Regions from separate parts of the Rhizobium sp. NLR8a genome, predicted to be linked through region 1. Evidence: predicted binding sites of a transcription regulator. Region 1 holds the regulator's gene; each other region holds the start of a gene.
The links. The regulator HrcA, encoded in region 1, represses chaperone genes, less so after heat shock. The targets are predictions, from matches to a motif close to GTTAGCACTCNCNNNNNGNGAGTGCTAAC.
Positions count from the first base shown of each region.

Region 2: the regulator HrcA is predicted to act here: its motif matches at 4,442-4,470, upstream of groES (co-chaperone GroES).
Region 3: the regulator HrcA is predicted to act here: its motif matches at 4,040-4,068, upstream of HJC04_RS24960 (co-chaperone GroES).
Region 4: the regulator HrcA is predicted to act here: its motif matches at 4,414-4,442, upstream of groES (co-chaperone GroES).

Region 1 covers NZ_JABDWI010000004.1:119,407-126,727, forward strand. Annotated here, with positions in the region: gene hemW (radical SAM family heme chaperone HemW) at 1-483, opposite strand, end outside; gene rdgB (RdgB/HAM1 family non-canonical purine NTP pyrophosphatase) at 493-1,137, opposite strand; gene HJC04_RS08820 (VOC family protein) at 1,138-1,563, opposite strand; gene rph (ribonuclease PH) at 1,560-2,279, opposite strand; gene hrcA (heat-inducible transcriptional repressor HrcA) at 2,406-3,494, shown strand; gene grpE (nucleotide exchange factor GrpE) at 3,606-4,241, shown strand; gene HJC04_RS08840 (nucleoside hydrolase) at 4,281-5,225, opposite strand; gene HJC04_RS08845 (Hsp20 family protein) at 5,507-5,932, shown strand; gene HJC04_RS08850 (DUF1150 family protein) at 5,980-6,237, shown strand; gene HJC04_RS08855 (tRNA (guanosine(46)-N(7))-methyltransferase TrmB) at 6,377-7,078, opposite strand; gene metK (methionine adenosyltransferase) at 7,075-7,321, opposite strand, start outside.
Region 2 covers NZ_JABDWI010000008.1:213,199-220,519, forward strand. Annotated here, with positions in the region: gene ileS (isoleucine--tRNA ligase) at 1-2,047, opposite strand, end outside; gene HJC04_RS17170 (bifunctional riboflavin kinase/FAD synthetase) at 2,331-3,314, opposite strand; gene HJC04_RS17175 (TIGR01459 family HAD-type hydrolase) at 3,329-4,177, opposite strand; gene groES (co-chaperone GroES) at 4,528-4,824, shown strand; gene groL (chaperonin GroEL) at 4,897-6,534, shown strand; gene HJC04_RS17190 (hypothetical protein) at 7,216-7,321, shown strand, end outside.
Region 3 covers NZ_JABDWI010000014.1:65,639-72,959, forward strand. Annotated here, with positions in the region: gene HJC04_RS24945 (FAD-binding and (Fe-S)-binding domain-containing protein) at 1-1,262, opposite strand, end outside; gene HJC04_RS24950 (hypothetical protein) at 1,495-1,746, opposite strand; gene groL (chaperonin GroEL) at 1,804-3,432, opposite strand; gene HJC04_RS24960 (co-chaperone GroES) at 3,583-3,897, opposite strand; gene HJC04_RS24965 (hypothetical protein) at 4,249-4,539, shown strand; gene HJC04_RS24970 (hypothetical protein) at 4,647-5,003, shown strand; gene HJC04_RS24975 (DUF2934 domain-containing protein) at 5,073-5,396, shown strand; gene HJC04_RS24980 (HD domain-containing protein) at 5,402-5,821, shown strand; gene HJC04_RS24985 (PAS-domain containing protein) at 6,020-7,321, shown strand, end outside.
Region 4 covers NZ_JABDWI010000009.1:295,061-302,381, forward strand. Annotated here, with positions in the region: gene HJC04_RS19325 (hypothetical protein) at 1-77, shown strand, start outside; gene HJC04_RS19330 (VOC family protein) at 85-945, opposite strand; gene HJC04_RS19335 (twin-arginine translocation signal domain-containing protein) at 942-1,034, opposite strand; gene HJC04_RS19340 (universal stress protein) at 1,222-1,641, shown strand; gene trhA (PAQR family membrane homeostasis protein TrhA) at 1,803-2,471, shown strand; gene HJC04_RS19350 (GNAT family N-acetyltransferase) at 2,548-3,099, shown strand; gene HJC04_RS19355 (pentapeptide repeat-containing protein) at 3,273-3,974, shown strand; gene HJC04_RS19360 (usg protein) at 4,038-4,310, opposite strand; gene groES (co-chaperone GroES) at 4,592-4,906, shown strand; gene groL (chaperonin GroEL) at 4,956-6,584, shown strand; gene HJC04_RS31830 (hypothetical protein) at 6,679-7,101, shown strand; gene HJC04_RS19375 (glycosyltransferase family 4 protein) at 7,188-7,321, shown strand, end outside.

The DNA.
Region 1 (7,321 bases):
GTCGGCGACGTCATGCAGCCGGCCGAGGAATTTCAGATCCCGGTCGTTCAACGCCTGCACGCCGAGCGAGACGCGGTTGACGCCGGCCGCCCGGTAGCCGCGAAACCGCTCGGCCTCGACGCTCGACGGATTGGCCTCCATGGTGATTTCGATGCCGGCGGGCACATGCCAGTGCCGTGCGATGCCGTCAAGAATGGCATTGACCGTCTCCGGCTTCATCAGCGACGGTGTGCCGCCGCCGAGAAAGATGCTCGTCACCGTCTTCGGACCGCTCATTGCCCGGACTGCCGCCATCTCCTTCAAAAAGGCTGATGCAAAGCGCTCCTGGTCCACCGGCTGATGGCGTACATGGCTGTTGAAGTCGCAATAGGGACACTTCGCCGCGCAGAAGGGCCAATGCACATAGACGCCGAAGCCGGGCTCGCCGGTATCGGGCAGCAGCGCGGCGTCGCGCGAGAGGCTTGGCGTATCGAAATTGCCCACGAACAGACCTTATGCCTCCAGGCAGGTTTCGACGAAAAGTTTGAAGGCACGGGCCCGGTGCGACAGCGCCTGTGGCTTGCCGACGTTCCAGCCGTGTTTCTCCTCGCCGCTCATTTCGCCGAAGGTAACGTCGTAACCCTCGGGCTGGAAAACCGGATCATAGCCGAAGCCCTGGGTGCCCCGCGGCGGCCAGACGACGTTGCCTTCGACCTCGCCGCGGAAAAGCTCCGTGTGCCCGTCCGGCCAAGCCAGGCAAAGTACGCTGACGAAACGCGCCCCGCGCTGTTCCGGCGTCGTGGCGCCCGCATCCTGCAGCGCCTTTTCCACCTTGGCCATCGCCATGTCGAAGTCGCGCGTGCCGTCTGCCGTCTCCGCCCAGTTGGCGGTGTAGACGCCGGGATCGCCGCCGAGCGCGTCGACCACCAGGCCGGAATCATCCGAAAGCGCCGGCATGCCCGCGGCATTGGCTGAAGCGACCGCCTTGATCGTCGCATTCTCCTCGAAGCTCGTGCCGGTCTCGTCAGGTTCGACGAAATTCAGTTCGGCCGCAGACTTGGCGGTGAAGCCGAGCGGTCCGATCAGTTCCTGGATCTCGCGGATCTTGCCGGCATTGTGGCTGGCGACGACGATGGTTTTGGTTTCGAGCTTGCGCATTCAGATATCCTGTTCGATGCCCCAGATTTTTGCCTCCGCGCATTCCAGGCTGTTGCCGGCAGGGTCGCGGAAATAGATCGAGCGGCCGCCGTTTGGCCAGTGCACCTCGGATTCGATCGCGACGTCAGCCGCCATCAGCTGTTCGGCCATCGCATCGATATTGCGACCGGACACCCGGAAACAGGCATGGCCTTGCCCGGTCATGCCGTGCGGCGGCACCTGCAGTGCGTCGGGTGCCGGTGGCTTTATCGTTTCCTCGGGGTTGAAGATCAGGAGAACGCCAGGCCCACAGCGGAAGAAGACATGCCGATTGCCGGCGCGGGTGATCTTTTCAAGCCCGAGAACGTCTTCGTAGAACGTCTCGGCCTGATCGAGATCGCGCGCATAGAGCGCCGTTTCCAACATGCCTTCCAGCATGGGGTTCATCCCGCAATCGCCTCTTTCTGCAGGGCGACGAGTTCGCCGATGCCGTTCTTGGCAAGCCGCATCAGCGAACTGAATTCCTCTTCGCTGAACGGCGTGCCTTCGGCCGTGCCCTGGATTTCGACGATGCCGCCGGCGCCGGTCATGACGAAATTTGCGTCGGTCTCGGCCGAGGAATCCTCGAGATAATCGAGGTCGATGACCGGTTGGCTGGCGAAAACGCCGCAGGAGATGGCGGCGACGTGGTCCTTCAGGACCCGGTCGACCTTGATCATGTTGCGGCTTTCCATCCATTTCAGGCAGTCGTAGAGCGCGATCCAGCCGCCGGTGATCGAGGCCGTCCGTGTGCCGCCGTCGGCCTGGATGACGTCGCAATCGAGCGTGATCTGCTTTTCGCCGAGCGCCTGCAGATCGACGACGGCGCGCAGCGACCGGCCGATCAGCCGTTGGATTTCCTGCGTGCGGCCGCCCTGCTTGCCGGCGGCGGCCTCGCGCTTCATGCGCTCGCCGGTTGCCCGCGGCAGCATGCCGTATTCGGCCGTGACCCAGCCCTTGCCGGTGTTGCGCAGCCATGGCGGCGTCTTTTCCTCGAGGCTCGCGGTGCAAAGCACGTGCGTATCGCCGAATTTCACCAGGCACGAGCCTTCCGCATGCTTGGAAAAATTGCGCTCGAACGAGACCTTGCGCATCTGGTCGGTTTTTCTGCCTGAAGGCCGCATTCTCATCTCCTGGAGTTGTTGACCGCTTCTACGATTGGCGGCGCCCATTTGCAAATTCCCTTTTGCCACGGGTGCGAGTTTGACTATATTTTCGGGAGCATCATCAGCGTGGGTTTGAAAAGGTTCATGGGCATCAGGTCGACGTCGGTTTCGGATGCCGTTGCTGCACTGGACGAACGCTCCAGGGAAATTTTCCGCCGCATCGTCGAAGGGTATCTTGAAAGCGGCGAGCCGCTCGGCTCGCGCAATCTGTCGCGCCTGCTGCCGATGTCGCTGTCGCCGGCCTCGGTGCGCAACGTCATGAGCGATCTCGAAGAGCTCGGTCTCATCTATTCCCCGCATGTCAGCGCCGGCCGGCTGCCGACCCAGATCGGGCTGCGCTTCTTCGTCGATGCCTTCATGCAGATCGGCGATCTCTCCGCCGAGGAGCGTGCCAGCATCGATCGCCAGGTGCGGGCCGAAAGCGGCGGCAATCCGGTAGAATCGATGATGAACGAGGCGAGTCGCATGCTTTCCGGCATCTCGCGCGGGGCCGGCCTCGTCATCACCTCGAAAAGCGATCCGGTGTTGAAACATGTCGAGTTCATCCGGCTTGAGCCGACAAAGGCGCTCGCCGTACTCGTCGGCGATCACGATCAGGTGGAAAACCGCATCATCGAACTGCCGGCAGGCATCACCTCGTCGCAATTGACGGAGGCGGCGAATTTCCTCAACGCCCACATGTCCGGCCAGACGCTGCCGGAGCTGCGCAAACAATTAAGCCGTCTGAAGGATGATGTCCGTCACGAACTCGATGCGCTCTCGCGCGATCTTGTCGAGCGCGGCATCGCCGTCTGGGCCGGCAGCCCGGACGAGGGAAAGCCCGCCCAGCTGATCATCCGTGGCCGCGCCAATCTGCTGGAAGGCCTCGCCGGCGCCGAGGATCTCGACCGGCTGCGCATGCTGTTCGATGATCTCGAAAAGAAGGATAGCCTGATCGAGCTTCTTAACCTGGCCGAAAGTGGTTCGGGCGTTCGGATCTTCATCGGTTCGGAAAACAAGCTCTTCTCGCTGTCCGGCTCGTCGCTCATCGTCGCGCCTTATCGCGACGAGGACGACCGGATTGTCGGCGCTGTCGGTGTCATCGGCCCGACGCGGCTCAATTATTCCCGTATCGTGCCGATGGTGGATTATACCGCCCAGCTCGTCTCCCGCCTGTCGCGCAATCCGCTTTGATGTCATCACTGGCGAAGCTGCGGAATTTTCGCTTCTTCGTCACGCAGACTTGATTTTTTCCGGTCAAACCTCGATATCGGGCGCATCTGAAAACACCAACCGGAGACCGTCATGACCGATGAAACGACGAAAAACGGACCTGACGCAACTGCGGCCAACGCCGCAGCCGACGCTGCCGTCAACGTCGAAACAGCCACTGCCGGGCAGGAGGAGGCAAACCAGCCGGATCCGCTCGACCTCCTGAAGGCCGAGAATGCCGAGCTGCGTGACCGCTATCTGCGCCTTGCCGCCGAGATGGATAATCTGCGCCGCCGCACCGAGCGCGAGGTCAAGGATGCAAAATCCTATTCCGTCGCCGGTTTCGCCCGGGACATGCTCGCCGTCTCGGACAATTTGCGCCGGGCGCTGGACGCCATCTCTCCGGAGACCAAGGCCACGGCCGATGCCGGCCTCACCACGCTGATCGAAGGTGTGGAGATGACCGAGCGCGCGATGCTCGCGGCGCTGGAGCGCCACGGCGTTCGCAAGCTGGAGCCGGTTGGCCAGAAATTCGATCCGAATTTCCATCAGGCGATGTTCGAAGTGCCGAACTCCGAAGTGCCGAACAATACCGTCGTCCAGGTCGTGCAGGCCGGCTTCACCATCGGCGAACGCGTCCTGCGCCCGGCCATGGTCGGCGTCGCCAAGGGTGGCCCGAAGCCGGTCGAGGCCGAGATCAATTCCGTCTTCGACGAGAAGGACGCCTGAGCTCGGTTTCCCTCTCCGGCTCGGAGAAGGAGATAAAAATCAGATGCGGGCGAAGCGTTCGATCAGCAGATCGAAGAAGCCGTCCGCATCGACATGGCGCATGACCTTGGCATTGCGCTTGCGGTCGGTCACATGCCACCAGTCGACGACGGTCATCCCGACGGTGAGTTCGGACTGGACCTCGATTTCGACATTGCAGTCCCGGCCCTGGAAAAGCTCTGGTTTCAGCAGATAGGCGACAACCGTCGGGTCGTGCAGCGGCCCGCCGTCGGAACCGTATTTCTCGATATCGAAGCGTTCGAAGAATTCCAGCATTTCGACCATGGCCTTTGCCGGCGCCGTGCCGATCTCGGCCATGCGCTTGACCCGGTCCTTGCGGGTCAGCAGCTGGTGCGTCACGTCGAGCGGCATCATCACGATCGGGACGCCGGAGCGGAAAACGATGTCGGCGGCTTCGGGGTCGACATAAATGTTGAATTCGGCGGCCGGTGTGATGTTGCCGCCCTCGAAAAAGCCACCGCCCATCATCACCAGCTCGCGAACGCGGGCAACGATGTCGGGCGCCCTCTGGAAGGCCATGCCGATATTGGTGAGCGGCCCGAGCGTGCAGAGCGTCACTGTGCCCTCCGGCTCGCGGCGCAGCGTCTCGATGATGAAATCGACGGAGTGGCCGGGCTGCAGCGCCATCGTCGGTTCGGGCAGATCAGGGCCGTCGAGCCCGGTCTTGCCATGCACATGCTCTGCCGTCACCAGCTTGCGGGCGATCGGCCTATCGGCTCCGGCGAAAACCTTTACATCCGTGCGGCTGCAGAGCTCGCAGACGATGCGCGCGTTGCGGCTGGTGAATGACAGCGGCACGTTGCCAGCGACCGTCGTGATCCCCAGCACCTCGAGCTCATCGCGGCTGCCGAAAGCCAGCATGATGGCGGCCGCGTCATCCTGGCCGGGATCCGTGTCGATGATGATCTTTCTCGCGCTTGCCATTCCACTCGTCCCGTTTCCGCCATGCCGGTTGTCCCGGCAGACACCATCTCTTCATTTCCCGTCGCAAATCGGCACATTACGCGCGGGCATGTTTTGATGCGAGGCAGCAGGTCCTTTGTCAAGCAAGGAGGCGGCCGCGGCCATTCGAAAATTGACAGATGTTTAAATTGGGGAGGGTCGTGCGCGCCTTGCAGCGCCGTAATCATGCCCCCATATTAGCGGCATCCGGATGCTGCGCTTGAGGTCCGGGATGGTCGCTTGCATCAAGGACTTGAAAAGAGATGAGCCGCATTACGCCTTTCGCCAGCCCGTTGCTTCTGGGCTTCGACGCCATGGAAAAGACGCTGGAGCGCATTTCCAAGGCGAGCGACGGATACCCGCCTTACAATATCGAACGCATCGCCGCCGACAGCGGCGCCCCCGAACGTCTGCGCATCACCCTTGCGGTTGCCGGTTTCAGCGAGGAGGAGCTTGATGTCTCCACCGAGGAGAACCAGCTTGTGATCCGCGGCCGCCAGCTGGAGCAGGGCGAGCGGGACTATCTCTATCGCGGCATCGCCGCCCGCCAGTTTCAGCGCACCTTCGTGCTGGCCGACGGCATGCAGGTGCTTGGCGCCGGCCTCAAGAACGGTCTGCTCTCCGTCGATCTAATTCGTCCCGAACCCGCCCGCATGGTCAAGAAAATTAACATTTCGGTTTCACAGTAGCACAACGGTTTGTCGAACCGTTGGTCCCTTCTCCCGGAGGAACAGGAATGTTGATGAAAGAAGCCACGTCTCGCTTGACCAAATCCGAGCTTGCCCACATCGGCAACGGCGAGGTCGCCTATATCAGAAAGATGCGCACTGAAGAGGTCGCCAAGTGCTTCCCAGAGGCACCGGATATCGATCCGAACGTCGATCTCTGGGCACTCTTCGGCGCCGACGGCACGCCCATCCTTCTGACGGACAACCGCTCCAGCACCTTCTTCAAGGCGGCCGAAGACGAATTGAAGACGGTCAGTCTGCACTGACCGTCAAACGCCATCAGTGCCTATGAAAAACCAAATGCCATCATGCATTTGAAAGCCATACTGCTTCGGAACTAATCGTCGTTGGTGCCGCACGGCACTACATGGCCTTCAATTGCTTCCAGCGCAGTGTTCGCTGAAGTCAGATCTTCCTGAATGTCAGATAGGCCGAGGAACGGCCCTCGCGGCGCGCTTTCGTCTCGTAGCGCGTGCTCGGCCAGCCCTCATAGGGGGTCAGCCAATCCGCCGCGTTTTCCGCCATCCAGTCGAAGCCGCCATGGTCGCGGCATTTGATCAGCGTCCAGTTCACATAGGTGTCGATGTCGGAGGCGAAGCAGAAAAGGCCGCCGGGCTTCAGCACGCGATGAAAGCGGTCGAGATTGGTCTTCGAGACGAAGCGGCGCTTCCAGTGCTTCCGCTTCGGCCATGGGTCGGGATAGAGCAGATCAATCTTGTCGAGCGTGCCATCCGGCAGCCAGTCGAGCAGTTGCGTTGCATCGTCATTATAGACGCGGATATTGGAGGCACCGGTTTCGCCGATGCGCGACAAAAGCTTCTGCATCGAATTGACGAAGGGTTCGACGCCGATGAAACCGGTCGAAGGTCTTTCGAGCGCCCGATGAATCAGATGTTCGCCGCCGCCGAAACCGATTTCCAGCCGCAATGTCGTGACCGGGGTCGGGAAGAGGGATGTCAGCGGCTCCGGGGGAGCCGCCGAGAGATCGATGAGGAATGCCGGGAGCAGGCTGTTCAGCGTTTCCGCCTGCTGTTCGCGCAGGGCCTTTCCCTTGCGGCGACCGAAAAAGGCTTCGGTCGCCCGTCCCCGGCGCTCCATATCCGTCATGCAGCAGCCTTGGTCTTGACGGCTTCCTTGAGCGCCTTGACGAGGTCGGTGCGCTCCCAGGAGAACGAGCCGTCACGGCCGGCCTTGCGGCCGAAATGGCCGTAGGCCGAGGTCTTGGCGTAGATTGGCTTGTTGAGGTCGAGGTGACGGCGGATGCCCGATGGCGAGAGGTCCATATTCTGACGGATCGCCGCTTCGACCTGGTCTTCCGACACACCCTTGCCGGTGCCGTGCAGGTCGACA
Region 2 (7,321 bases), on a different contig from region 1:
TCTTGCCGACGCGGAGATCATCGGCATAGTCCGAGGTCATCACCCAGAGACGCAGGATATCGGCGCCGGCATCCTTCATCACTTCCTGCGGGGCGGTGACGTTGCCCTTCGACTTCGACATCTTCTCGCCCTTCTCGTCCATGGTGAAACCATGGGTGAGGACGGCGTTATAGGGCGCGCGGCCGCGGGTGGCGGCCGATTCCAGGAGCGAGGAATGGAACCAGCCGCGATGCTGATCAGACCCTTCGAGATAAAGGTCGGCCGGCCATTTCAGGTCGGGGCGGTCTTCCAGTGTGAAGGTGTGCGTCGAGCCGGAGTCGAACCAGACGTCGAGGATATCCATGACCTGCGTCCACTTGGCCGGATCATGCTCGTTGCCGAGGAAGCGCTCCTTGGCGCCTTCCGCGAACCAGGCGTCTGCGCCCTCTGCGTCGAAGGCATTGAGGATGCGCTGGTTGACGGCCTCGTCCTTCAGGACTTCGCCCTGCTCATTCACGAAGACGCAGATCGGCACGCCCCACGCTCTTTGACGGGAAAGCACCCAGTCCGGGCGCTGCTCGATCATCGCGCGCAGACGGTTCTGGCCAGCGGCCGGCACGAAGCGGGTGTCATCGATCGCGCTCAGCGCCCGATTGCGCAGCGTCGTCCCATCCGACAGCGTCTTGTCCATATAGACGAACCACTGCGGCGTGTTGCGGAAGATCACCGGTTTTTTGGAGCGCCAGGAATGCGGATATTGGTGCTTCAGACGGCCGCGGGCAAAGAGCGCGTTCCGATCGATCAGCGCCTTGATGACGCGATCATTGGCATCGCCCTTCTTGCCGTTGTCGTCGATCACGCGTGCGCCTTCCAGACCGGGGGCATCGGCCGTGTAGAAGCCGCCGTCGTCGACCGGAAACGGGATCTTGGTCTCGATGCCGCGCGCCTCGATCTCACGGGCATGCGCCATCCAGACGTCAAAGTCTTCGCGGCCGTGGCTCGGCGCCGTGTGCACGAAACCGGTACCGGCATCGTCAGTGACATGATCGCCCTCGAGCAGCGGGACTTCGAACTCGTAACCGCCGTCGAGGCCTCTAAGCGGATGCGCGCAGGTGATGCCGGCGAGATCGGCAGCCGTGACGTCGGCGAGACGCTTGTACTGCAGCTTTGCCTTGGCAAAAGATTCTTCAGCCAGCTTGTCGGCGAAGATCAACCTTTCACCCGGGCGCGGGCCGAAATCGTTCTCGGCGGCCGTGACTTCGTAAAGGCCGTAGGCGACACGTGAGGAATAGGCGATCGCGCGGTTGCCGGGGATCGTCCAGGGCGTGGTCGTCCAGATGACGACGAAGGCATCCTTGAGGCTCTCCGAGCCCTTCGCGACCGGGAACTTCACCCAGATCGTGTCGCTTTCATAATCGTGGTATTCGACCTCGGCTTCGGCAAGCGCGGTGCGCTCGACGACCGACCACATGATCGGCTTGGAGCCGCGGTAGAGCTGGCCGCTTGCGGCGATCTTCAGCAGTTCACCGGCGATACGGCTTTCCGCATGGAAGTTCATCGTCAGATACGGGTTTTCGAAGTCGCCGACGATGCCGAGGCGCTGGAACTCGTCGCCCTGGACCTTGATCCACTTCTCGGCATAGGCGCGGCACTCGCGGCGGAACCCGATCATCGCCGCCGGCTCGCTCAGGTCGGGCTTGGCCTTGCCCTTGGCGCGATAGTTCTCCTCCTCGATCTTCCATTCGATCGGCAGGCCGTGGCAATCCCAGCCGGGCACGTAGTTGGCGTCATAGCCGCGCATCTGGAACGAACGGTTGATGACGTCCTTGAGGATCTTGTTCAGCGCATGGCCGATATGGATGTTGCCATTGGCGTAGGGCGGGCCGTCGTGCAGGACGAATTTCTCGCGGCCGGCGGCGGAGGCGCGCAGTTTCTTGTAGAGATCCATCTGCTGCCAGCGGGCAACGAGCTCCGGCTCCTTCTGCGGCAGACCGGCGCGCATCGGGAAATCGGTTTCGGGCAAATAGAGGGTCTTCGAGTAATCGATCTTTTCGGCGGTTTCGGTCATGTTCGACAATCGTTTTTGGCGGCCCAGGGAGGGGCGCAACGGACGTGAAAATAGGTGGCGGCGGAAGCGCCTGCTCGCAAGCGCCAAAAACCCGGACCTCCCGGCCGCTTAGCGCGCGCGGAAGGCCGGGCCGATAATTCGTATCGTGGTCGCCAGCCGAAATTTCGTCATAGCGCCGGTTCATAGGCGTTTTTGCCGGGAAAAGGAAGAGAAGAAATCGCAGGCCTGGCAACCCAGGTCAGGGCCGATTCCACCATGCGGAATATCCCGAGCCGTGACGAACTCAGGCGAAACACAGTTTCCGATCAAGTTCGCCGAGCGGCACGACGCCCGCCAGCAGCGCCCTCGCCTCCTCCTCGTCGCGTTTGATCTGGGCGACGAGCACATCGAGGCCGTCGAATTTCAGCTCGGGCCTGATATAGCCGAAGAAGGAGACGGCGCAGCGCTGGCCGTAGAGATCGCCGCTGAAATCGAAGAGATAGGTTTCGAGCAGCGGCGCGCCGTTTTCCGTGACGGTCGGCCGGCGGCCATAGCTGGCGACGGCATCGTGGAGCATTCCGTCCTGGCGGCGGAAGCGGACGGCGTAGATGCCGGCGGCGAGTTCGGCCTCGGGCGGCAGGCGCATGTTGGCGGTGGGAAAACCGAGCTGGCGGCCGAGCTTTTCGCCGTCGATCACCTCGGCTTCGACAGTGTAGCGGTAGCCCAGCATGCCGGCCGCTTCGCTGACATTGCCGTCCTTCAGGAGCGCCCGGATGTGGCTCGAAGAGACGACGTCGGCGTTCTCGTCGCGGAAGGCATCGATCAGAGTGACGCCGAAACCATAGGTCTGGCCGGCATTCATCAGAAAGGCAGGACCACCTTCGCGACCGCGACCGAAATGGAAATCGAAGCCGGTGACGACCTCGGAGGCGCCGAGCCAATCCTTCAGGATCGAATGGATGAAATCGTCGGCCGAGCGCTGCGAAAATTCATAGTCGAAGGGATATTCGATGACCGCATTGAAACCAAGGGTTTCCAGGATGCGGGCCTTGAGCGGCGCGGGCGTCAGACGGAAGACCGGTGTCTGCGGCCGGAACACCGTGCGCGGATGCGGCTCGAAGGTCAGCACCAGGGCAGGAATGCCGCGCGCCTTGGCGATTTCGAGCGCACGGTTCAGCACCGACTGATGGCCGCGATGCACGCCGTCGAAATTGCCGATGGCGATCACCCCGCCCTTGAGATGGGCGGGCAAGGGTTCGCGGGTTTCATTGCGGTGGAAGACGGTCATCGGCTGGCTTCTCTTCATGCAAGACGCGGCATCCACCACTTCGGCGCCGCCTTCTCCCGATCGAGATAGGCGTTGAGGATCGCTTCGTCGGTCTCGCCGTTCAAGGTGTATTCCTTCGCGTGAATACCGCCGCTGATGTAGAGAAGATCGAGACCGAAATTCAAGGCGCCGCGCACATCCGTCGGCATGCCGTCTCCGATCGCCAGCACGCGGTCAATGGAAAAATCGCCGCGAAGCTCGCGGGCGGCCGCAAGCGTCGCTTCGTAGATCGGCTGGTGCGGCTTGCCGGCAATGCGGGTTTTGCCGCCTAATTGCTCGTAATAGGCGGCCATGGCGCCGGCGCAGGGGATGATGCGATGGCCACGTTCGACGACGAGGTCGGGATTGGCGCAGATCATCGGCACGTCGCGTGCCTGAAAATCCAGAAGCATGTCGGTGTAATCCTCGGGCTTCTCCGTCTCGTCGTCGAAAAAGCCGGTGCAGACGAGCGATTGCGCTTCGCCCGCCGGCCGACGTTCGACGCCAATGCCTTCGAGAAGCGCCTTGTCGCGCTCGGGGCCGAGCAGAAAGACCGTCTTCGGCCCTTCTGAAATCAGCCCGCGAGTGACGTCGCCCGAGGTGACGATCCGGTCATAGGCGCTGTCGGGGACTCCGATATGGCGCAACTGCTCAACCACCTGCCAGGAAAGGCGCGGCGAATTGGTGATGAGGACGACGGCGACGCCGCTCTCACGCGCGGCTTGAAGGGCGGCGGCGGCCTTCGGAAACGGATCGACGCCGTTGTGAACCACCCCCCAGACGTCGCAGAGCACCACGTCGTAATGCGCCGATATCTGCGAGAAGTTTTCTATCCGCCTGGCCATGCCGATTTCCCGATTTGCTTCAGTCACCGGTGACATTGCAAAGGCGCAAGGCGATGGCAAGGCATTTTCTTCACCTTGGCAGACAAGAGCGCCGGCAATCCCGGCCAGAGCGAACGGCAAGGTCGGGCGACGTTGCCGAACGCAACGGTTAGAGAACATTTCAATGACAATCTCCGATAATTCACCGCCTCTTCACAATTCCGGCACAAAAATTCGTGATTGCTCTCATTGACTCCTCTCGGAGCCATCCCTAAATGCTCGAGCGCTAGCACTCACCTTAGAGGAGTGCTAACACTTATCCATGTGGACCGCTCCGGTCCGCGAATGTCATTCGATCGAGGGATTAGACAATGGCAAGCACCAATTTCCGTCCGCTTCACGACCGCGTCGTCGTTCGTCGCGTCGAGTCCGAAGAGAAGACCAAGGGCGGCATCATCATTCCCGACACCGCCAAGGAAAAGCCGCAGGAAGGCGAAATCGTCGCCGTCGGCTCCGGCGCACGTGACGAGTCCGGCAAGGTCGTGGCTCTCGACGTCAAGGCTGGCGACCGCGTTCTGTTCGGCAAGTGGTCCGGCACTGAAGTCAAGATCAACGGCGAAGACCTTCTGATCATGAAGGAAGCCGACATCATGGGCATCATCGGCTGATCGGCCGATCCGCTTTCCCGAAATGGCTGACGGGCGTTTCGCCCGAACAAATCGAATTCAGGAGTCACAAACATGGCAGCTAAAGAAATCAAGTTTGGCCGCACCGCGCGCGAAAAGATGCTGCGCGGCGTCGACATTCTCGCCGATGCAGTGAAGGTCACGCTCGGCCCGAAGGGTCGTAACGTCATCATCGACAAGTCGTTCGGCGCTCCGCGCATCACCAAGGACGGCGTTTCCGTCGCCAAGGAAATCGAACTCGAAGACAAGTTCGAAAACATGGGCGCCCAGATGGTCCGCGAAGTCGCTTCGAAGACCAACGACATCGCCGGCGACGGCACCACGACTGCAACCGTTCTTGCCCAGGCGATCGTTCGCGAAGGCGCCAAGGCCGTTGCCGCCGGCATGAACCCGATGGACCTGAAGCGCGGCATCGATCTCGCCGTTGCTGAAGTCGTCAAGGATCTCCAGGCCAAGGCCAAGAAGATCAACACTTCGGAGGAAGTCGCCCAAGTCGGCACGATCTCCGCAAACGGCGAACGTCAGGTCGGTCTCGACATTGCCGAAGCCATGCAGAAGGTCGGCAACGAAGGCGTCATCACGGTTGAAGAAGCCAAGACCGCCGAAACCGAACTCGAAGTCGTCGAAGGCATGCAGTTCGACCGCGGCTATCTCAGCCCCTACTTCGTCACCAACCCGGAAAAGATGGTCGCCGACCTCGAAGACGTCTTCATTCTCCTCCACGAGAAGAAGCTCTCGAACCTGCAGTCGATGCTCCCGGTTCTCGAAGCCGTCGTCCAGACCGGCAAGCCGCTCCTCATCATCGCTGAAGACGTCGAAGGCGAAGCCCTTGCAACGCTCGTCGTCAACAAGCTGCGCGGCGGCCTGAAGATTGCTGCCGTCAAGGCGCCTGGCTTCGGCGACCGCCGCAAGGCCATGCTCGAAGACATCGCCATCCTGACCGGCGGCACCGTCATCTCCGAGGACCTCGGCATCAAGCTCGAAAGCGTCACGCTCGACATGCTCGGCCGTGCCAAGAAGGTTTCGATCTCCAAGGAAAACACCACGATCGTCGACGGTTCGGGCGCCAAGTCCGACATCGAAGGCCGTGTTGCCCAGATCAAGGCGCAGATCGAAGAAACCACCTCCGACTACGACCGCGAGAAGCTGCAGGAACGCCTTGCCAAGCTCGCTGGTGGCGTTGCCGTCATCCGCGTCGGGGGCTCGACCGAAGTCGAAGTCAAGGAGAAGAAGGACCGCATCGACGACGCCCTCAACGCGACGCGCGCTGCCGTTCAGGAAGGCATCGTACCGGGCGGCGGCGTTGCCCTGCTCCGTTCTTCCGTCAAGATCTCCGCCAAGGGCGTCAACGACGACCAGGAAGCCGGCATCAACATAGTTCGTCGCGCTCTGCAGGCTCCGGCCCGCCAGATCGCTGAGAACGCTGGTGACGAAGCTTCGATCGTCGTTGGCAAGATCCTCGACAAGGATCAGGACAACTACGGCTACAACGCCCAGACCGGCGAATATGGCGACATGATCGGCATGGGCATCATCGACCCTGTCAAGGTCGTTCGCACCGCCCTGCAGGATGCCGCTTCCGTCGCATCGCTGCTGATCACCACCGAAGCCATGATCGCCGAGCTGCCGAAGAAGGACGCTCCGGCTATGCCGGGCGGCATGGGCGGCATGGGCGGTATGGACATGATGTGATAGGCCTCCGGCCTGTCACAACATCGTCCATGAAACCGCCCATCATTCAAAATGGTTCAGCGCGTAAAGCGCGCTGAACTGGCGGTATGGACATGATGTGATAGGCGAAAGCCGTCACTGAAATCCATTCCGGCACATCCGGAACAGGAAGGGCGGCCCTCGGGTCGCCCTTTTCTTTTCGCCAAAAATGATTCGATCCGTTGCGCGCTATTTTATGCTGCGCAGTGCGTCCGCGCTCGCGAAGCTTTCGTCAGGCTTATGTCGCCGCTCATTTCCTATGCGCGGGAGATTGCTTACGGGGGGCAGGCTTTCTCCCGCAAGCGCAGCGAAACGGGTCGAAAAGCGCTGAAACTGATCACTTCTGGCCGAAGACGCGGGGATGCCGACATTTCCCGCAACTGATGCCGATCCGAACAGCCCTTAAAAAGCCGTTGCCGTTTGTGCAAAAGCTCCTATAAATCCGCGCTGCAATTGATGCGCGCCCGGCGATGATTTTCGCCATCAGACGAGCGCGAGAAGGCGATGCCATAGTTGCGTACTCGAGAGGATCCGGTCCGGAGACTCGAACGGCCGTAACGATCGCCGGTGTAGGCGCGGGCATTATGCCCCTGTCCCATGATCCTGTTTCTTTGTGTTTGCCGAGCGTGCGGCGTCGGAGCCGCATCCGAACTGGGGAACGCCTTGTTTAAGATCGCCAAAGCCAATGCAGCCGTGCCCTTGATGACCGGCTCCCTGAACGACAATCATCAAAATCACCAGATGCTTGCTCAGCTGTCAGTTTCCGAAA
Region 3 (7,321 bases), on a different contig from region 1:
GTATCCTCGACGAAGGCGACAGGCCTGACCGGCCCCTCCACATTTCCGAGCAGGCCAACGGCGCGCTTGCGCATCGACCAGATCGCCTCGACCTCAGCATGGCCTCGGGCAATCGTGTAACCGGCATGGCGGGTGCTTATGCCGGCGTCGAGAGCTGCGGTCACTTCCGAGAGCTTGCGTTCGAGCTCCTCCTCGTCGTCGGCGAGGACTTCGACGATATTGATGCCATCGGTCACCGCGTCCGGTTCATCCGGAAAAAAGCGGGCGATGCCGGTCCAGACGATGTCGCGTCTCGCAAGACCAAGTACTTTCTCATCGATGGTCTCCACCGAGGCGACCTTCAGCGCCGCGAGATCGCGGGCGTCTTCCAGGGCGGTATTGAAATCGCCATAGCGGATATTGATCAGCGCCGCATGAGCGGGGATCGGCAGAAGGTTGAGTTCGGCTTCGGCGATCAAAGCCAGCGTTCCCTCCGATCCGCAGAGAACGGCGTTGAGGTCGAAGCATCCGTCGTCGCGCCTGACATGGGCGAGGTCGTAGCCGGTCATGTAGCGATTGAGTTTCGGGAAAACCTCAGTGATCCGGTCCCGCTTTTCGCGTGTGATCCGCTCCACCGTTCTGTGGATCTCGCCGACGCGGTCCTTACCTGCGACGATCTCATCGAGCGCTTCCGCATCGAGCGGGCGCGACCAAAAATCGGAGCCGTCCACCAGCACGATGCGCAATCCGAGAATATGGTTGCTGGTCTTGCCGTAGAGGCAGGAACCCTGGCCACAGGCGTCGGTGGAGATCATGCCGCCGATCGTGGCGCGGTTGGAGGTGGAGAGTTCGGGCGCGAAAAAGAGACCGTAAGGTTTCAGCGCCTGGTTCAACTGATCCTTGACGACGCCCGCCTGCACGCGCGCGACCCTGCGGACGGGATCGATTTCGAGAATGGACCTCATGTGCCGCGAACAATCCACCACCACGCCAGATGTCAGGGATTGCCCGTTCGTGCCGGTGCCGCCGCCGCGCGGTGCAATACTTATTCCGCGGAACGTGGGTTCTGCCAGCACGGACGCTAGGTGCTGCAGGTCTTCTACGCCTCGCGGAAAAAGGATGCCCGTCGGCTCAAGCTGGTAAATGGAATTGTCGGTCGAAAATACGGTTCGGCTGGCCGGGCCGGTCTCGATGTCGCCCTCGAATCCCGCTTCGACGAGCCGCTGGAAAAACCCTGTGGCGGGGAGGGCGAGGGTAACCTTCGGCTGGAGGCGTGGAATCATTGCGAACCTTCAGAATGCACTCGAACTCTGTCACTAGCGCATCAGCCCCAGAATCGGAATCGATTTCCGAGGGCGATGTGAGGATCAAGTGCCACGGCTCCTTGCAGCGGCTGATAAAACGCGCAACGCCAGTCCCAGTCCCAGTCCCAGTCCCAGTCCCAGTCCCTGTCCCTGTCCGTGTGCGCGGCGGAGGCTGCATTATATCAGCCTTCGCCGTGACGGTTCCGTGCAGTCAGTGAGCAGCCGGTGGGCGTCCGTTTGTCTCGAAGAGACCGCGAGCCGCCTCGACCATCGCCTGCAGATGATTGGGATCGCGCACGCCCTGTCGGTAGAGCTCGATGATGATGCTCGCCATTCGTTCGGCTTCGTCGCTGTCTCTTGCCACTGCGTAATCGGCGCTGAGCTTGTCGAAGACGCGCTGGCAGGTTTCGAGATCGCGGGAGTCCAGCGGCACCTGCGATCGGTTTAGGATCGTTTGAACCATCTTCATTCCCTCGGAAAAGGCCCGCCAGGCGTGTCCAGGCGAGCCTGCGGCCTTGTCTTAAAAGTCCATACCGGCGCCGGGGGGCATCGCCGGAGGAGCATCCTTCTTCGGCTTTTCGGCGATCATCGCTTCCGTCGTCACCAGCAGGCCGGCGATGGAAGATGCGTCCTGTAGCGCGGTGCGGACGACCTTGGCCGGATCGATGACGCCCTGCGCGTAGAGATCGCCGAATTCGCCGGTCTGAGCGTTCCAGCCATAGGAAAATTCGCTCTTCTCGCGCAGCTTGCCGACAACTACCGAACCTTCGGCGCCGGCGTTTTCGGCGATCTGGCGAGCCGGGGCCTCGAGCGCACGGCGCACGATTTCGACGCCGACCCGCTGATCGTCATTGGCAGTCTTCAAATTGTCGAGTGCCTTGACAGCGCGCAGCAGCGCCACACCGCCACCGGGCAGGATGCCCTCCTCGACCGCCGCGCGTGTTGCATGCAGCGCGTCGTCGACGCGATCCTTCTTCTCCTTCACCTCGACTTCCGTCGAGCCGCCGACGCGGATGACGGCAACACCGCCGGCGAGCTTGGCAAGACGTTCCTGCAGCTTCTCGCGATCGTAGTCGGAGGTGGTTTCTTCAATCTGGGCCTTGATCTGGGCGATGCGGCCTGAAATCTCCTCCTTCGAACCGACGCCGTCGATGATGGTCGTGTTTTCCTTCTCGACCGTGATCTTTTTTGCCCGGCCGAGCATATTGAGCGTCACATTCTCAAGCTTGATGCCGAGATCTTCGGAGATGACGGTGCCGCCGGTCAGGATGGCGATGTCTTCAAGCATGGCCTTGCGGCGGTCGCCGAAGCCAGGCGCCTTGACGGCAGCGATCTTCAGGCCGCCGCGCAGCTTGTTGACGACCAAGGTCGCAAGGGCTTCTCCTTCGACGTCTTCAGCGATGATGAGGAGCGGCTTGCCGGACTGAACCACGGCTTCGAGGATCGGCAGCATCGCCTGCAGGTTCGACAGCTTCTTCTCATGAATGAGAATATAGGGATCCTCGAATTCGACCCGCATCTTGTCGGCATTGGTGACGAAATAGGGGCTCAAATAGCCGCGGTCGAACTGCATGCCTTCGACGACCTCGAGTTCGGTTTCGGCGGTCTTGGCTTCTTCAACGGTGATGACGCCGTCATTGCCGACCTTTTGCACGGCCTCCGCCAGGAAGCGGCCGATTTCCGCATCGCCATTGGCGGAGATGGTGCCGACCTGGGCAATTTCGGCATTGTTGGATATCTTGCGGGCGTTGGCCTTCAGTTCTTCGACGATAGCGCTGACGGCGAGATCGATGCCGCGTTTCAGGTCCATCGGGTTCATGCCTGATGTCACGGCCTTGGCGCCCTCCTTGACGATCGCCTGGGCGAGCACCGTCGCAGTCGTGGTGCCGTCGCCGGCGATGTCGCTGGTCTTCGAAGCGACTTCGCGGACCATCTGGGCACCCATGTTTTCGAACTTGTCTTCGAGCTCGATTTCCTTGGCAACCGAAACGCCGTCCTTGGTGATGCGCGGCGCGCCGAACGACTTGTCGATCACGACGTTACGGCCTTTCGGACCCAGTGTCACCTTTACGGCGTTGGCCAGGATGTCGACACCGCGCAGCATTTTTTCGCGGGCTTCGACGCTGAATTTGACTTCTTTAGCAGCCATGTCCTCACTCCTTCATCGGCAGCTAGCGCATGTCGCCAAGTGTACAGCGGTTTTGCGAGAACGACATGCGAAGAAATTAAGATCCAAAGCGCGAGGGACGACCCTCAGAGATCGCAACGCGCTTTAGCGTTGACTTCCGACTTGATGGACTCAGGCGGCCTCTTTCCGCTCGCTCTGAGCTTCGATGATACCCATCACGTCGCTTTCCTTCATGATCAGCAGGTCTTCGCCATCGATCTTGATCTCCGTGCCGGACCACTTGCCGAACAGGATGCGATCGCCGACCTTGACGTCGAGTGCCTGGATTTGGCCGGCATCGTCGCGTGCGCCGGGACCGACGGCGATGACCTCGCCTTCCTGCGGCTTTTCCCTGGCGGTGTCGGGAATGATGATGCCGCCCTTGGTCTTTTCCTCGGAATCGACGCGGCGGACGAGAATGCGGTCATGAAGCGGTCGGAACGACATGTCTTCCTCCATAGACAAACAATGACGACGGTGTCGGTGCTGGCCGGACCGGATTGATGAGATCCGGACGGGTGCAAGTCGCGCGCATTGCGCGAATGATCTGGTTCGAGCGTTTTTCGATTTCAAGAGGAGCAGGAGAAAAATTAGCACTCTCTGCTGTCGACTGCTAGCAACTCTCCCGGGAACAGAAGCCCCCTTCCTGCGTTCGACATAATGAAGATAGTCGTCCCCTCGTCTCGAAGGCGAGTTCAAACTGCACAAGGCTTGAATCCGGATGTCGGCGTTCCTAGCTCTCTGGCGATCGAGGCTCGATGAGCTCGATCACCGTCCCACGTCTTAGGAGTGAGTGACATGGAAGAGAAGACCAATATAATCAAAGACCTCAGTATCGAGGAACGCGAGGAGATCTTCGTCGATATCGCTCGCACGCTGGAGGATACGGCGCGTGAGGCTCTTGTCGAAGGCAATACGCAATTTGCCGTGCTCTCCAACAACATGGCCGAAGCGATCCGCGTCAATGCCGACGAACTCGCCAGGGACGATCCCGAGAATGCCGAGCGCGTGTTGCTCCAGGCAACGGCGATGATCTCGCAGTTCGAGGCCGTGCACCCCTATCGCATGGTAAGCATGGCCGTTCACTGATTGCCGGCAGGACGGCTTGGCTTGGCCGCCCGCTCGAATCAATCGCCAGCATGCGGAACTCTCGCGGCTGGCGGAGGTTATTGGATCACAGCATCGAAAGGTGATCCATGACCACTTCCCCAACCAACATCTCACCCGAGAGTGGAACCGACGATGCGCGCTCCTTCGACACGCAGCAAGCTGAGGCCGATCGCCAGGCGGCATTGGAAGCCGCCCGCTGCAATGTGCGTTCGACGTTGGATCGCGAGAGCGGCACCGAGACCCCAAGCCTGAAACTGGCGAGGGAGTATCTCAGTCTCGGCGGGCGGCGCCGGTCCAAGATCGACGACAACATCACCACTGTTCGTCAATGGAATGAGGATCCCCCGGCGGCCGAACGCTTTTGGAAAGAGCGAGTGGAGACGCTTTCAAAGGATCAGCGCAAACAGGTGGAGGATTTTCTTCCGACCATCAACACGCCTTGAAGATGGCCGCCCGGCTCGTCGCCGCCCGCCAAATTGAGTAGCGAGGTCAGGTCGAAACTGGAGAAGATCATGGCCATAGATAAACACGAGCAGATACGCCGGCGCGCCTATGAAATCTGGGAAGCCGAAGGCCGCCCTGAAGGTTCGGACCTGCGTCACTGGATGCAAGCTTGCGACGAACTGGCTGGCGAAGACGAGCATGAGACGCTGCAAGACCTGCTTGATCAAGACGACAGAGATGATGCGGCCTTGCTGCAAGGAGCCGGGGAAAGCGGTGATCTCGATCCGCCGCGAGCCGACCTTGGTGTTGCCGGCTCCACGACGCCCGATATCGAGATAACAACCGGGGAGAACCCTTCCCGGCGAAAAATCAGAAGGACCGAAGGACCGTAACCGCCATGCAGCATCTCGACCATGCCATGCAAATCGCCTTAGAGGCGCATGAAGGGCAGGTGGACAAGACCGGGCGGCCATTCTTTGAGCATTGCCAGCGGGTCGCGCTTCTCGTGTCGGGAGACGAGGCGCGAACGGTTGCCTATCTTCACGACGTCGCCGAAAAAGGCAGTGGCTGGACGCTCGACAGGTTAAGGGAGGAAGGCTTCCCGCCGGCGATCATCTCTGCGGTGGATGCCTTGACGCGGCGGCCCGAGGAGCCTGACGACGAATTCGTCAGACGCGCCGCATCGAATTCGCTGGCCCTGCCAGTCAAACAGGCGGACCTTGAAGACAATCTCCGACAGGCCGAACAAGCCGGCAAGAAAACCGAAAAATACCAGCGCGGTCTGGATCTCCTGCACGACATCCGGAACGAACGCTAGGTCTGTTCGGGCGGTGCCGGCGAAAGTCCCGAAGAATGTCTGCCGTGCGTCCTCTTGCATCACCGGATATTTTCCGCCTCGCTCGCAACCATTCTTCAACCATAGAAAGCGGAGCACCCTGAGGCCGACCTGAGGTGAGGGTCGTGTTAACCGGTACGACCTATAGTCGCGTCCATGTGGATGAACGAGGGAACGGTCGTGTCCGGCGAACTGCACACAATCTTGGCAATGGATGGCACGTTGGCAGGCCTGCAGGGTGTCGGCGACGCCCTCGAGCGACATGGTATCGTGCTGCGCGTTCACCTCGACCGAGCTGAGTTTCACGAATGCGCCGCCAAACGACCGCTGCCGGCGCTCATTCTGCTGGACGCCCTGTCGCCGGAGGGAGGTGGGCTCGAAGACTGCCGGCGTTTCAAATCAAAGCCTATAACGTGTGATATTCCAGTCATCATTCTGGTCTCGCCGGAGGACGAGGAGAGCCGGATCGGAGGGCTTGCCGCCGGTGCGGTGGATTGCGTTTCCAACCTTGTCTCCGCCGCGGAGCTCGTCGCCCGCATTAAGCGACATATCGAGCTCGGCGCAGTCCACGCGCGCCTGCAGCGGCGCAACGAGCAACTCGATACGGCACTTGCCAGCATGGGACAAGGCGTCTGCCTGTTCGACGAGGCCGGCCGGCTGCTGCTTTCAAACAACCGTTATGCCGAAGTCTACGGACTTGATCCCTCCGTCATCCATCCGGGACAGTCACTCAAGGACATCCTCAACCTGAGACAGGGGGTCGGCGCCGTTCCCGCCACCTCGACCTCGGAATATCTCGCCTGGGCCGAAGCGACCAATAGGGGCGATACGCCTCGGGATTGGATCAAGGAACTCAAGTCGGGCCAGATCATCCGCGGCTATCATCAGCGCACGTCGGACGGCGGATGGGTATCGACCCACGAGGATATCACGCAGGCCTGGCAGGCTGAAAAGGCCCTTGCGAAGGCGCATGTCCAGGCAGAACGCGCCGAGCAGGAGGCGCGGGCAGCGCATTCACGTCTTCTGGCGGCTTTCGAAGTCGTCCCGGAAGGTCTCGTCCTATTCGACGAGGAAGACCGCTTCGTCCTCTGGAACCAGAGATATGAGCAGCTTTACGCCGAAAGCGGCGATATGCTCGTAAAAGGCATGCGCTTCGAAGACCGCCTGCGTGCTGGCCTCGAGCGCGGCCAATATCCGGAAGCGGTCGGACGCGAAGAGGAATGGCTGGCGGAAAGGCTGGCCCATCATGCAAAGCCCACCAGCAAACACGAGCAGCGCCTACCCGGAAACCGCTGGATACGGATCGAAGAACGCCAGATCTCCGAAGGCGGCAGCGTCGGCATACGTGTCGACATTACCGATCTCAAGATGCAGGAGGCATCGTTCAGGCTGCTGTTCGAAGGCAACCCGATGCCGATGTGGGTTTACGATCATGAAACGTTGAGATTTCTCCACGTAAACCAAGCCGCCATCGATCACTAC
Region 4 (7,321 bases), on a different contig from region 1:
GGTCGCCAACGCCGAGCGGAAACGGCGGCGGACCGACGCAGGTGACGACGCCATCAGGAACCGAGAAGGTCCAATAGCACAGGCTCAGGACGAAAGCGTCAGGCCGATGCCCCAGGGATCTTTGAGGAAGACGCCGCCATCGCGCTTCTCGCTGTTGATCTCCAGCGCGTCGAACCTGGAGACCGCCGCGTCGAGCGTCGCCTTATCGTTGAAACGGATCCGGTAGTCGGAAAGCCCGGTCATATTGTCGGCGCGGGCGGTGGCGCCTCGGCTGTTCCAGATGTTGGCGGCGAGATGGTGGTGATAACCGCCGGTCGCAAAGAAGCTCGCGCCGGGATAACGGGCCATCAGCTTGAGGCCGAGCACGTCCCGGTAGAAGGCGTCGGCCTGCGGGATATCGCCGACCTGCAGGTGCAGATGGCCGATCGCCGTTCCCTCAGCCATGCCGTCCCAGCGATCACTGGGCGCGCTATCGTAGAGCGCCTGCAGGTCCAGACGCCGCGTCGCCATTTCGACCATGCCGTCCTGGTGGAATTTCCATTGCTCGTGCGGCCGGTCGGCATAGATTTCGATGCCGTTGCCCTCGGGGTCGGAAAGATAGATCGCCTCGCTGACGAGATGGTCCGAGGCGCCGTCGAGCACGACATTGTTGTGGGCGGCTTGACGCAGCCAGCGCGCCAGTTCGGTGCGATCGGGCATCAGGAAGGCTGTGTGGAAAAGGCCTGCGGCAGTCCGTGGCGCGACTGTCGCGTCCCTTGCCGTCGTCAGCGTCAGCAGCGGATGACCCCCGACCCCCAGCACTTCGCCGCTCGTCGTCTTCTCGATGACCTTCAGGCCGAGCATCGACTGATAGAAGCCGGAAACCAGGCCGAGGTCGGTAACGACGAGATGCGACTGGTCGATGTGAGCAGGCCGCGTCAGCGCATAGGATGTTTCTGTCATCAATGGGTCTCCTGCCTCTGCAGTTGAAGCGTACCGGCGGTGGCGGCAATCATGCCGCCCGTGGCAAATCCGAGGAAGTCTCGCCGGTTCATGCGCCTGGTCTCCTCGGTTGCCGTACTTGATCTCTATATGGTCTATCCAGATTGTTCACAGAAGGCTTGTTTTTGAGGATGAAGCGTTGAGCAGATGTTGACGATGACCTGCACCGGCTTGATCGGAGTCAATGCGCCCGTATCTTCATCTGAGCAAGCTTATGCATCTCAGTCATGGAGGGAAGCCATGTACAGGAAAATCATCGTGGCGATCGCGCTCGGCAGCCTCGACAGGGGAGAGAACATTCTCCGCAAGGCCGCCTCGCTGCTCGACGCGGGCGGCCAGATTGTCGCGCTCAACGTCGTCGAGGATGTGCCGACCTATGTTGCGATCGAACTGCCAGCCAATATGCTCGAGGACGCCATGAAGGACGGCCGCGAGAAGCTGGAAGCGCTGGTCGCCGCAACCGGGATCGCGGCGACGATCGACATCCGCAACGGCCCGCCGGCCAAGGCCATCATCGCGGCCGCCGAAAGCTACGGCGCCGACCTCATCATCCTCGCCTCGCATATTCCGGATTTTTCCAACTATTTTATCGGCGCCACGGCCGACCGCGTCGTACGGCACGCCAAGTGTTCAGTGCTGGTCGAGCGGCAGAAGATCTGAATCTTCGCCGCTCCATTTTCGAGTGCTCTTCCCAGTCGTCGAGGCGGGGCAGACCTCGCGCGGTCTGTCACGAAGATTTACTGCCCGCGCGATGCGCCGCAGTTGCGCCCCCGCCAGTTCGGTGCGACCATCGCAATCGGGTACGAAACGGGTTGGCGTGCATGGCCGAGTTCAACGGCATTCGCTGGGCTTACGACAGATACGAGTTGATCGCCGACGGCATCGTCCATGGCGTCGGTCTCGTGTTGGCGCTGATCGGCGCCACCGCTCTGATCTTTTACGCCACGGTTTGGAGCTCCCACGGCGCGCTCGCCGCCGCCTGGATCTATGGCGTCGGACTGGTGCTGACGCTTGCCATCTCCTTTTCCTACAATGTCTGGCCGGTCTCGCGCACCAAATGGTTCCTGCGCCGCTTCGATCATTCGGCGATCTTCATCCTGATCGCCGCCACCTATACGCCATTCCTCGAGCGCGGCGCCGACGATCCGCTGCTCTTCTTCATGCTGGTGGCGATATGGCTGTTCGCTGCCGTCGGCATCGTCCTGAAATGCGCCTTTCCCGGGCGCTACGACCGTCTCGCCATCCTGCTTTACCTCGCCATGGGCTGGAGCGGCGTGCTGGTGGCGGGGCCCGTCGCCGCGCGCATTCCCTCCGCTTCGATGCTGCTGATCATTATCGGCGGCGTCATCTATTCACTCGGCGTCATCTTCCATGTCTGGGAGAAACTGCGTTTCCAGAACGCCATCTGGCACGGTTTCGTCGTCATTGCAGCGGCCGTGCATTATTCCGCCGTCTTCGCTTGTTTCAGCCTGCCAATGCCGGGCTTCTGAGCTGCGGCCTGCCCGAGACCGTTCCGCAAGCCTTTCTCTGCCGTATCAGCCGTTTACATCTTTCGAACTGCGGCGTATGCCAACCCGCGCAGTCAATCCGAACCGGGTCATCATGACAGACGCCGTCCTCCTCCGCGACGCCACCGAAGCCGATCTTCCCGCCATCCGGGATATCTACAATCATGCCGTCGAGCACACGACGGCGATCTGGAACGAGACGCTCGTCGATCTCGAAAACCGACGGGAATGGCTGAGCGCGCGCAACGGCCGCGGCTTTCCGGTCATCGTCGCCGACAAGTCGGGTCAGGTCGCGGGCTATGCCTCCTATGGCGACTGGCGCGCCTTCGAGGGCTATCGCCACACGGTCGAACATTCCGTCTATGTCGAGAAAGATCATCGCAGCGCCGGCATCGGCGAGGCCCTGATGCGCGAATTGATTGCGCGTGCGGCGGCCGCCAATATCCATGTGATGATCGCCGGCATCGAGGCCGACAACACCGCCTCGATCCGGCTGCACGAAAAGCTCGGCTTCCGTATTGTCGGCAGATTTTCCGAGGTCGGCACCAAGTTCGGCCGTTGGCTGGACCTCACCTGCATGGAGCTTCGCCTGCCCGGCGAGGCCGATTGACCTACTTGCTCGGGCAAGGCCGACGGAGGATGAGCGCTCGCCGGACGGAGTGACCGGCAAATCATTGCCGGAGCGGTCACTATCTTTTTATTGTATTCTGAGCTGTGTAGAAAAGAGAGGCCGCCTGCTTCGCGAGAGGCGGCGTGATAAGCGTCATGGAGTTCAACAGTTCAATGGTAATGCATAGATCGCCGCTCGGCCTCCTTGCCTTCCTTCTTCTCGCCGCTGCTCCGATTTCCTCGCGTGCTGCCGATTGTGGCAGCACGGCCTCGCCGAAGCTCGACTGGCAGGAATGCACGAAGAAAAACCTGATGTTGCAGGGCAGTGACCTCCAAGGCGCCAATCTCTTCAGCACCGATTTCTCGCTGACCGATCTCAGCGGTTCGAATTTCAAATCCGCCAATCTGGAAAAGGCGAGCTTGGTGCGGGCCTCGCTTGAGGGGTCACATGCCGAAGGGGCCAACTTCGCCAAGGTCGAGGCCTATCGCGCCAGCTTCGCCAATATTGCCGCCGAAGGCGCTTCCTTTGCCGGCGCCGAGCTGCAGCGCGCCAATTTTGCCGGCGCCCGGCTCTCCGGCGCGAGCTTCGAAAAGGCCGAACTCGGCCGCGCCGATTTCGACAAGGCGGTGCTGACGGGGGTGAAATTCTCTTTCGCCAATCTCTCGCGCGCTGACCTTTCCCACGCCACCTTCGAAGGCCCGTTAATCTTCGAGCGCGCCTTCATGTTCTTGACTCGCATCGAAGGCCTCGACCTCTCGGCTGCCGCCGGGCTCGAACAGGCACAGATCGACCTCGCCTGCGGTGACGCCTCGACCAAACTGCCCGCCGGCCTCTCGGCGCCGCCGACATGGCCTTGTCCGGCTGAGCACGAGTGATTACCAGGCGACACTATACGCCTATGGCAACACGCACGTCTCTCTGGGATGGTTCGGTTCGACTTAGTGGAGTTTGAACTCGCCCATGACGCGGCGCCACTTGTTCGGCCCGATCAGCCGCTGGTGGGTGTAGCGAACAGAATGCAACGGCCCGTCGAGGGAGGACTGCCAGAACTCGAGAAACTTATGCATCTCCGGAAAGTCCGGGGCAAGATCGTAATCCTGCCAGACATAGGTCTGCAACACGGATTCAAAATCAGGAATGCGATAGAGGATATGTGCAGTGGTCAGCCCATAGCCGTTCAGCTGACGTTCCAGATCTGAGGAAAATCGCATACTTCATCTCCGTTTCGTGACGCTCGAAAGGTGGCGCAAAATTTTGCAGCCATCAACGGATTTCTGAAACGCGTCCACCGTGTTTATTGTTCCTTTACAGGATGTTAGCAGCCACTTCGCACGAGTGCTAATTTTTTTATGGCGCCCTCTTGAAATGGAAAAACCGCAAAACCAGATCATTGCGCGCAGAACGCTCGATCGAGGTTTTGCACCCGCCCGGACTGGTCATCCGGTCCGGCCAGGGGAATAACATCACTATTGTTTGTCCATTGGAGGAAAACATGTCGTTCCGACCGCTTCATGATCGCATTCTCGTCCGCCGCGTCGATTCCGAGGAAAAGACCAAGGGCGGCATCATCATTCCCGACACTGCCAAGGAAAAGCCGCAGGAAGGCGAGGTCATCGCCGTCGGGCCCGGTGCACGCAACGAGGCCGGCCAGATCCAGGCGCTCGACGTCAAGGTCGGCGATCGCGTTCTGTTCGGCAAGTGGTCCGGCACTGAGATCAAGATCAACGGCGAGGACCTGCTGATCATGAAGGAAAGCGATGTCATGGGCATTATTGAAGCCCAGGCGGCCGAAAAGATCGCCGCCTGAGGCATGTCCGCGCATGAGTCAAAAAGCTGCCTATTGAAGGAGTGAAAGAATGGCTGCGAAAGAAGTGAAATTTCATAGCGATGCCCGTGAACGCATGCTGCGTGGGGTCGATGTGCTGGCCAATGCCGTGAAGGTGACGCTGGGCCCGAAAGGCCGCAACGTCGTGATCGACAAGTCCTTCGGCGCGCCGCGCATCACCAAGGACGGCGTTTCGGTTGCCAAGGAAATCGAGCTCGAAGACAAGTTCGAAAACATGGGCGCGCAGATGCTGCGCGAAGTCGCATCGAAGACCAACGACCTCGCCGGCGACGGCACCACGACTGCGACGGTGCTCGCCCAGGCGATTGTCAAGGAGGGCGCCAAGGCGGTCGCCTCCGGCATGAACCCGATGGACCTGAAACGCGGCATCGATCTCGCCGTCGACGCTGTCGTCGCGGAACTGAAAACTAACGCCCGCAAGATCTCCAACAATTCCGAAATTGCCCAGGTCGGCACGATCTCCGCCAATGGTGATTCCGAGATCGGCCGCTACCTTGCCGAAGCAATGGAGAAGGTTGGCAACGAAGGCGTCATCACCGTTGAAGAGGCCAAGACTGCCGAAACCGAACTCGAGGTCGTCGAAGGCATGCAATTCGACCGCGGTTATCTGAGCCCCTATTTCGTCACCAATCAGGACAAGATGCGGGTCGAACTGGAGGATCCCTATATCCTCATTCATGAGAAGAAGCTGTCGAACCTGCAGTCGATGCTGCCGGTTCTCGAAGCCGTGGTTCAGTCCGGCAAGCCGCTCCTCATCATTGCTGAAGACGTCGAAGGAGAAGCCCTTGCGACCTTGGTCGTCAACAAGCTGCGCGGCGGCCTGAAGATCGCTGCCGTCAAGGCGCCTGGCTTCGGCGACCGCCGCAAGGCCATGCTTGAAGACATCGCCATCCTGACCGGCGGCACCGTCATCTCCGAAGATCTCGGCATCAAGCTTGAGAATGTGACGCTCAATATGCTCGGCCGGGCAAAGAAGGTGGCCATCGAAAAGGAAAATACCACCATCATCGACGGTGCTGGTTCGAAAGCGGAACTCGACGGTCGCACCGCTCAGATCCGCGCGCAGATCGAAGAAACCACCTCCGACTATGATCGCGAGAAGCTGCAGGAACGTCTTGCCAAGCTCGCCGGCGGTGTTGCCGTCATCCGCGTCGGCGGCTCGACGGAAGTCGAAGTGAAGGAGAAGAAGGATCGCGTCGACGACGCGCTGCATGCAACACGCGCGGCGGTCGAGGAAGGCACCCTGCCCGGTGGAGGTGTGGCGCTGCTGCGCGCGGTCAAGGCGCTCGACAATTTGAAGACTGCCAATGACGACCAGCGGGTCGGCGTTGAAATCGTGCGCCGGGCGATCGAAGCCCCGGTTCGCCAGATCGCCGAAAACGCCGGCGCCGAAGGCTCCATCATCGTCGGCAAGCTGCGTGAAAAGAGCGAATTTTCCTATGGCTGGAACGCCCAGACCGGTGAATATGGCGATCTCTACGCGCAGGGCGTCATCGATCCGGCCAAGGTCGTTCGCACCGCACTTCAGGATGCAGCTTCGGTTGCCGGCCTGCTGGTGACGACGGAAGCGATGATCGCCGAAAAGCCGAAGAAGGAAGCTGCTCCGGCCATGCCCGCCGGCGCCGGCATGGACTTCTAAGCGATCGCTCGGCCCGCTCTGCCCTCGGGGCGGGCCGTGCTACGCACTACCGAATGAAACAAGTTCCATCGGTCGACATCAATGGAGCCAAGCTATGAGAAAGGAAAACATCAGCAATTCCATACAGCAGAATGCCGTGGCAGCTATCAGTGCGGCGCATCTGCTTCATCCGGCGAAGCATTTCGGTCACCCGCGTGACGTGCTTGCCGCCGCCGAGATCGACAACGACGAGAAGCGGGCAATTCTCGCTTCATGGGCATCCGATATCTTCGCAGTCGAATCCGTACCAGCCCTCCGCCTTTACCCTGGGGCCGAAAGAGCTGTATCCTATGACGAGATCCTTGAAGCGCTGAAGGCTTTGGATAATGGCGATCGCCCATCCGCGAGGCAGGATACGTCCGCTTCCCTGAGTTCCCACAGGACCCGTCGTCGAAAACCACCCACCCCCCGATTTCCCGGCCTTTGCTTGTGCAGCTATTGGAAAGGAGGACGGCGCCGACCGCTGTTCGAAACCTGACTCTCCGTCTGGCCTGCCGTGTGCCTCTCGAAGACGCAGGCATGATTTTTGCCGACGGCTCTTTGCTCAACTGAGGAGTTTTGCCGATGAAGATCGCTCAGATTGCACCGCTCGCCGAGAGCGTTCCCCCAAAGCTGTACGGCGGGACGGAGCGGATCGTTTCCTACCTTACTGAAGAACTCGTGGCAAAGGGACATGAGGTCACGCTCTTTGCCAGCGG